Phenylobacterium montanum: one gene and its partner. The protein of the gene in region 1 interacts with the protein of each later gene in a pairwise test. Links are inferred from orthologs where the notes say so. Each region holds a gene or a part of one and is shown on either strand. Other genes may lie near its edges.

What was found.
Region 2: the proteins of KCG34_RS15890 (region 1) and def interact in binary tests that used the Escherichia coli proteins (3 or more experiments, as listed by UniProt). The link is inferred for Phenylobacterium montanum from one-to-one orthologs.

What each region holds. Positions count from the first base shown.
Region 1 is NZ_CP073078.1:3,526,154-3,529,440, reverse strand. Bases 275-3,249 are described here. They hold KCG34_RS15890 (aspartate-semialdehyde dehydrogenase), read right to left. Parts: upstream 2,289-3,249; coding sequence 1,260-2,288; downstream 275-1,259. Other genes in these bases: mtgA (monofunctional biosynthetic peptidoglycan transglycosylase), read right to left, coding at 2,543-3,238; rarD (EamA family transporter RarD), read right to left, coding at 349-1,260; KCG34_RS15900 (serine hydrolase domain-containing protein), read left to right, coding at 275-352. Outside these bases: more of KCG34_RS15900, read left to right, coding at 1-274.
Region 2 is NZ_CP073078.1:3,315,400-3,318,422, reverse strand. The notes cover bases 137-2,847. They hold def (peptide deformylase), read right to left. Parts: upstream 1,893-2,847; coding sequence 1,380-1,892; downstream 137-1,379. Other genes in these bases: KCG34_RS14860 (DNA recombination protein RmuC), read right to left, coding at 1,909-2,847; KCG34_RS14870 (hypothetical protein), read left to right, coding at 1,056-1,373; fmt (methionyl-tRNA formyltransferase), read right to left, coding at 137-981. In the rest of the region: tRNA pseudouridine(38-40) synthase TruA, read right to left, coding at 1-55; more of fmt, read right to left, coding at 55-136; more of KCG34_RS14860, read right to left, coding at 2,848-3,023. UniProt on the Escherichia coli protein: Removes the formyl group from the N-terminal Met of newly synthesized proteins. Requires at least a dipeptide for an efficient rate of reaction. N-terminal L-methionine is a prerequisite for activity but the enzyme has broad specificity at other positions.

The DNA of each region.
Region 1 (3,287 bases):
CCCGGCCCTGGCCCGGCTGATGGCCGCCTTCGCCAATGACGGCCGGCTGGACGGCCAGGCGGTGCTGGCCCCCGGCGTGGCCGCAGCAGCCGCACGCAAACGCATCCACGGCCGCGACCTCGTCCTGCCCTATGACATCGCCTGGGGCGCCGGGCTGATGCGCAACGAGGGGCTGAACGTGTTCGGTTTCGGGCCTGAGACCTTCGGCCACTACGGTTGGGGCGGCAGCTGCGCCTTCGCCGACCCGGAGACCGGCGTCTCGGGCGCCTATGTGATGAACCGCCAGTCCGCCGTGCTGGTGGGCGACCCCAGAGCCAAGCGGTTGATCGAAGCGGCCTACGAGGCGATCTAGGCCTCCCGCCACTCCACCCGCCGGCTGGCGCGCCAGGCGCCGGTGACGAACACCAGGACCCCCAGCCAGATCAGGCTGAACGAGGCGACCATGACCGGCGTCAGGCGCTCGCCGCCCTCGGCCCCGATGATGAACTGCATGGTCGGGCCGATGAACTGCAAAAAGCCTACGGTCGAAAGCGGCAACCGCCGCGCCGCCCAGGCGAACAGGGCCAGGGGCACGACAGTCGCCGGGCCGGCGAAGGCCAGAAGTGCGGTCATGCCGGGGGACGCGAAGAAGTGGCCGGCGCCATGGGTCTGCAGCCAGGCGATATAGCCCACGGCCGGGACCAGCAGCACCAGGCACTCGACGAACAGGCCGGTCTGGGCCTCGGCGGCGACCTGTTTGCGGATCAGGCCGTAGAAGCCGAAACTGAAGGCCAGGGCCAGGGAGATCATCGGCGGATGGCCGAGGGCGACGCCCTGGACCAGCACCCCGGCGGCGGCGAGGCCGATGGCGGTCTTGCCGAACAGGTCGAGCCGCTCGCGGAACAGCACCGCGCCCATGGCCATGTTGAGCAGCGGGTTGATGTAGTAGCCGAGGCTGGATTCCATGATGTGGCCATTGGCCACCGCCCACACGAACAGCCCCCAGTTGCCGGCGATCAGCAGCGCCGAAAGGGTCAGAAGGCCCAGGGTGCGCGGCGTGGCGAACACCTGCGCCACCTGGCGGCGCTGGCCGGCCAGCAGCACCAGCGCCCCGGCCCAGGGCGCCGACCAGGCGGCTCTATGGGCGATGATCTCCAGCGGGCTGGCGCCGGCCTGGGCCACGGCGCGCAGATAGAGCGGCAGGACGCCCCAGAGGGTGTAGCAGGCGATCCCGGCGATCAGCGCCCCCCGCGCCGGAGCCGGCGCGGAGGGCTGGCTCATCAGGCGTGGGCCCTTTCCAGCATGCCGCGTTCGTGCAACAGCTGGGCGATCTGCACGGCGTTCAGGGCCGCGCCCTTGCGCAGGTTGTCCGACACCACCCACATGTTCAGGCAGTTGGGGGCCGAGTGGTCGTTGCGGATGCGCGAGACATAGACTGCGAATTCGCCCTGGGCCTCCTTGGGCGTGATGTAGCCCTTGTCGTCCCGCTTATCGACCACCAGCACGCCGGGGGCGTCGCGCAGGATCTCGCGGGCCTCGTCCTCGTCCAGCGGGGTCTCGAACTCGATGTTCACCGATTCCGAATGGCCGACGAACACCGGCACGCGCACGCAGGTGACCGTCAGCTTGATCGCCGGATCGATCATCTTGTGCGTCTCGTTCCACATCTTGGCCTCTTCGTCGGTATAGCCGTCGTCGTTGAACGACCCGATGAAGGGGATGACGTTAAAGGCGATCTGCTTGGGGAACTTCTTCGGCTCCGTCGGGCCGAGGGTGAAGACGGCCTTGGTCTGGTCCCACAGCTCGTCGACGCCGGCCTTGCCCGCGCCGGACACCGACTGATAGGTCGAGACCACCACCCGCTTGATCTTGGCCGCGTCGTGCAGCGGCTTCAAAGCCACCACCAGCTGGGCGGTCGAGCAGTTCGGGTTGGCGATGATGTTCTTGCGCCGCGCCAGAGACGCGTCGTCCGGGTTCACCTCCGGCACGATCAGCGGCACGTCGGGGTCCATGCGCCAGGCCGACGAATTGTCGATCACGATCGGGCCCTGCTTGCCGATCTTGGGCGACCATTCCTTGGAGAACGCGCCCGACACCGACATCAGCACCACGTCGACCTTGGAGAAGTCGAAGTCGTCGATCGCCTGGCAATAAATGCGTTTGTCCGCGTAGTTGACTTCGACGCCGATGGAGTTGCGCGAGGCCACGGCGTAAATTTCGTCCACGGGGAAGTTCACATCCTCGAGGATCGCCAACATTTCGCGGCCCACATTGCCCGTGGCGCCGACAACGGCCACCCGGTAACCCATCATGCATCTCCTTGGCTTGAAACAGAGTTCGGGGGAGATACGCCCTCGAACGGGGCGTTACAAGGCGCCGCAGCGCAACATTTTGCCTCGCCCCCACCCCGCTCATCCCGGCGAATGCCGGGAACCAGTTGACAGAGTGCTGGCATTTGGGAATCGCCCCTGTGCAAACGGACCGATGTCTGAGCCATATGATCTGGTTCCCGGCATTCGCCGGGATGAGCGGATTTAAATGAGAATCCGGGCTTGCCTGCCCCCTAATCCAGCACGCACCCCGCCAGATCATCCTCGCGCACCGTGCCGATGCGCCCGCCGATCACCCGCGAGCGCTTGGCCACATAGCGCCCCGGCGCCTCGGCGTTCCATTTCAGGGGCCTGGGCAGCACCACGATCAGCTGCGCCGCCTGGGCGGGGGTCAGGGCCGAGGCGGGCTCGTGGAAGAACCGCTGGCTGGCCGCCTCGGCGCCATAGATCCCGGGGCCGAACTCGATCACGTTGAGATAGACCTCCATGATCCGCCGCTTGCCCCACACGGTCTCGATCAGCACCGTGTAGCCGGCCTCTAACCCCTTGCGCACATAGTCGCGGCCCGGCCACAGGAACACGTTCTTGGCCGTCTGCTGGCTGATGGTCGAGCCGCCGCGGATCTTCTTGGGCCGCTTTTCATTGTGCTGCATGGCCTTTTCCATGGCCTGGACGTCGAAGCCGTGGTGCTCGCAGAACCGCGCGTCCTCGGACGCCACCGCCGCCTGGGCCAGGGCCGGCGAGATCTTGTCGAGCGGCTTCCAGCGGTAGTCCATGCCGTGGCCTTCGATGAGGCGCTGGACCATCAGGATGGTGATCGGCGGCGGGACGAAGCGATAGAGCACCACGCTCCCGATCGGGAGCGCGATGAAAAGGATCAGCACCAGACCGACCAGCCGGCCCAGACAGCCGCCCCGCGCCTTCTTCACCGCCACGCCTAACCCCGACTCAATCCGCTTGCCTTGACGCTGGGGCCTG
Region 2 (3,023 bases), 210 kb from region 1 along the record:
GGTAGCCGTGATAGGGGCGGCCGTCATATTCGACCAGCAGGCGGTAGCGGGGCATCAGCCGAGCCGCGTTTTGGCTGGGACGGGGAAGCCGCGCAGGAAGGCCTCGGCGTCCTGGGCCGCGCGGCCCTCGCGCTGGGCGCGCAGGATTCGCACCGCGCCCTGGCCGCAGGCGATCAGCAGGCCATCGTCCAGGGCCTCGCCGGGTTGGCCGTCGGCGTCTTCGACACGGGACAGAAGCAGCTTGACCCGCACGGGACCCTTCTCGCCCGGCGCGGTGGTCCAGGCGCCGGGGAAAGGCGAGAGGCCGCGAATGCGGCGATCGACCTCGGCGGCGGGCTGGGTCCAGTCGATGCGGGTCTCCTTGCGGCGGATCTTCTTGGCGTAGGTGACGCCTTCCTCGGGCTGGGGCGTCTCCTGGGCCTTGCCGGCCTCGACCGCGGCCATGGCGCGGACCAGCAGTTGCGCGCCGATCGGGGCCAGGCGGTCGTGCAGAGAGCCGGCGGTCTCCAAGGCGTCGATACGCACGCTCTCGCCCATCAGCACCGGGCCCTCGTCCAGGCCCTCGGTCATGCGCATGACCTGCACGCCGGTCTGGCGGTCGGCGGCCATCACCGCCCGCTGGATCGGCGCGGCGCCCCGCCAGCGGGGCAGGAGCGAGCCGTGCAGGTTGAAGCAGCCCAGCCGGGGGGCGTCCAGCACCGCGGCCACCAGGATCTGGCCGAAGGCGACGACCACGGCGGCGTCGAGGTTCAGGGCCACGAAGGCCTCGATCTCGGCCGGGTCCTTCATCGAGACCGGCGTGCGGACCGGAAAGCCGTGGGCCAGGGCGAAGGCGTGCACCGGCGAGGGCTGCAGGGTCTGGCCGCGGCCGCGGGGCGCCGGGGGCTGGGAATAGACGCAGGCGATCTCGTGTCCAGCCTCAGCCAAGGCGGCGAGGGAGGGGACGGCGAAATCGGGGGTGCCGAGGAAGGCGATGCGCATGGGCTGGGTTTAGCGGCGCCGGGAACCTTGCCGCAAGCCGGCCCGTTGCAATCACCTATAGGAGGAGACCCGGTATGGCTCGATCCGTTCCGTATATCCTGATGCTAGCCCTGGCCGCCGCAGCCTGCTCGCGCTCGGACGGCGATGCGGTCAAGCATGACCTGGACGCCGCCGGCCACGACATCAAGGCCGAGGCGCACAAGATCGGCCAGGATCCCGACCTGAAGCGCGCGGGCCAGGATCTGCACTACGCCGCCAAGGATACGGGTAACGCCCTTCGCGCAGGCGCCGCGGAAACCGCCGACAAGGCCCGCCAGGCCGCCGACAGCGCCGACGCCAAGGCGCACCAAGCCGCGGACGACGCCCGCAACCGGACAAGCAACCAGAACTGAGTGGAATCAGGCCGCGCGGGCGGCCTTCTTGACCTTGCTGACCGCGCGGTCGCGCTTCAGGCGCGACAGGTGGTCGATGAACAGCACCCCTTCCAGGTGGTCCATCTCGTGCTGGATGCAGACGGCGTACATGCCCTCGGCGTCTTCCTCGATCGCCTTGCCATTGTAGTCGAGGTACTTCAGCCGCACGCGGGCCGGGCGCTCGACCTCGTCGTAGATCTCGGGGACCGAGAGGCAGCCTTCCTCGTAGGGGACGGTCTCTTCCGAGCGCCAGGTGATCTCGGGATTGACGAAATAGCGGGGGGCTTTGGGTTCGTCCTCGCGGGAAAGGTCCATGACGATGATGCGCTTGGCGACGCCGATCTGGATCGCGGCCAGGCCGATGCCGGGGGCGTCGTACATGGTCTCCAGCATATCGTCCATCAGCGCGCGCAGCTCGTCGGTCACCCCGCCCTCGACGGGGGTGGAGACCTGCTTCAGGCGCGGGTCGGGAACGATCAGGATGTCGCGGATGGCCATGATTTCGTGAGGTAGGTCAGCGGCTTTCCAGCGTCAAGGCCGCCAGTTCGGGCGCATCGTCGCTGGCCAGTTTGGAGAGGGTTCTGACGCCGGTCTCGACCTGGGGCAGGTCGGCGATCTCCTTGCCCTCGTGGTCGACGGCCAGGTCCTCGAAGCGGCGGGCCTGGGTCAGGACCTGGCTCTCCAGCGAGGCGGCGAAGGCGTTGTACTTGCCGACCGCCCCCTCCAGCGCCTTGCCGAGCGCCAGGGCATGGCCGCCCATGACCGAGATGCGCTTGTAGAGCTCGCGGCCGAGGCCGGCGATCTTGTCGGCGTTGGCCGCCTGCTCCTCGACGCGCCAGCCGTAGGCGACCGCCTTGCACAGCGCGAACAGGGTGGTCGGGGTGACGATCAGCACCCGCTTGTCCATGGCCTCGGTCATCAGGTCGGGCGCGCGGTCAAGGGCGGCCGCCAGAAAGCCGTCGCCAGGGACGAACATGGCCACGAAGTCGGGCGAGCCCTCGTCCTTGAACTGGTCCCAATAGGCCTTGGCCGAAAGCCCTGCCATGTGCTGGCGCACGCTGGAACCGTGGCGCGCCAGGGCCTGTTCGCGCAGGGCCTCGTCGGCGGCGTCCTGCGCCTCCAGGAAGGCGTTCAGCGAGCACTTGGCGTCGATCACGAACACTCCGCCGCCGGGCATGCGCACCTTCACGTCCGGCCGGCGGCGGCCCTCCTCGGTGTCGACCGAGAACTGCTCCTCGAAGTCGAAGCGCTTGGACAGGCCCGCGGCTTCCAAGACGTTGCGCAGGGTCTGCTCGCCCCAGCGGCCCTGGACCCCGGCCCCGCGGCGCAGGGCGGCCGAGAGCTTGCGCGCCTCGGCCTGGGTGTCGGAGGAGGCCTGCATCAGGGCGGCGATCTGGGCCTTCAGGCCGCCGGTCTCCTCGGCGCGGGCCTTTTCGGCGGCGGTGACCTGTTCCTGGAACTTGGCCAGGGTCTCGGCCACGGGCTTGAGCTGGGCTTCGAGACGGGTCTTCGCCTGCTCCTCCTGCGCCTTGAAGGTCTCGGTGGCGCGGACCACCAGCTGTTCGGCCACGGCCTGGGCCGAGGCGGCGGCCTGGGCCCGCACCGCCTCCTGCAACTGGGCCTGGCCGG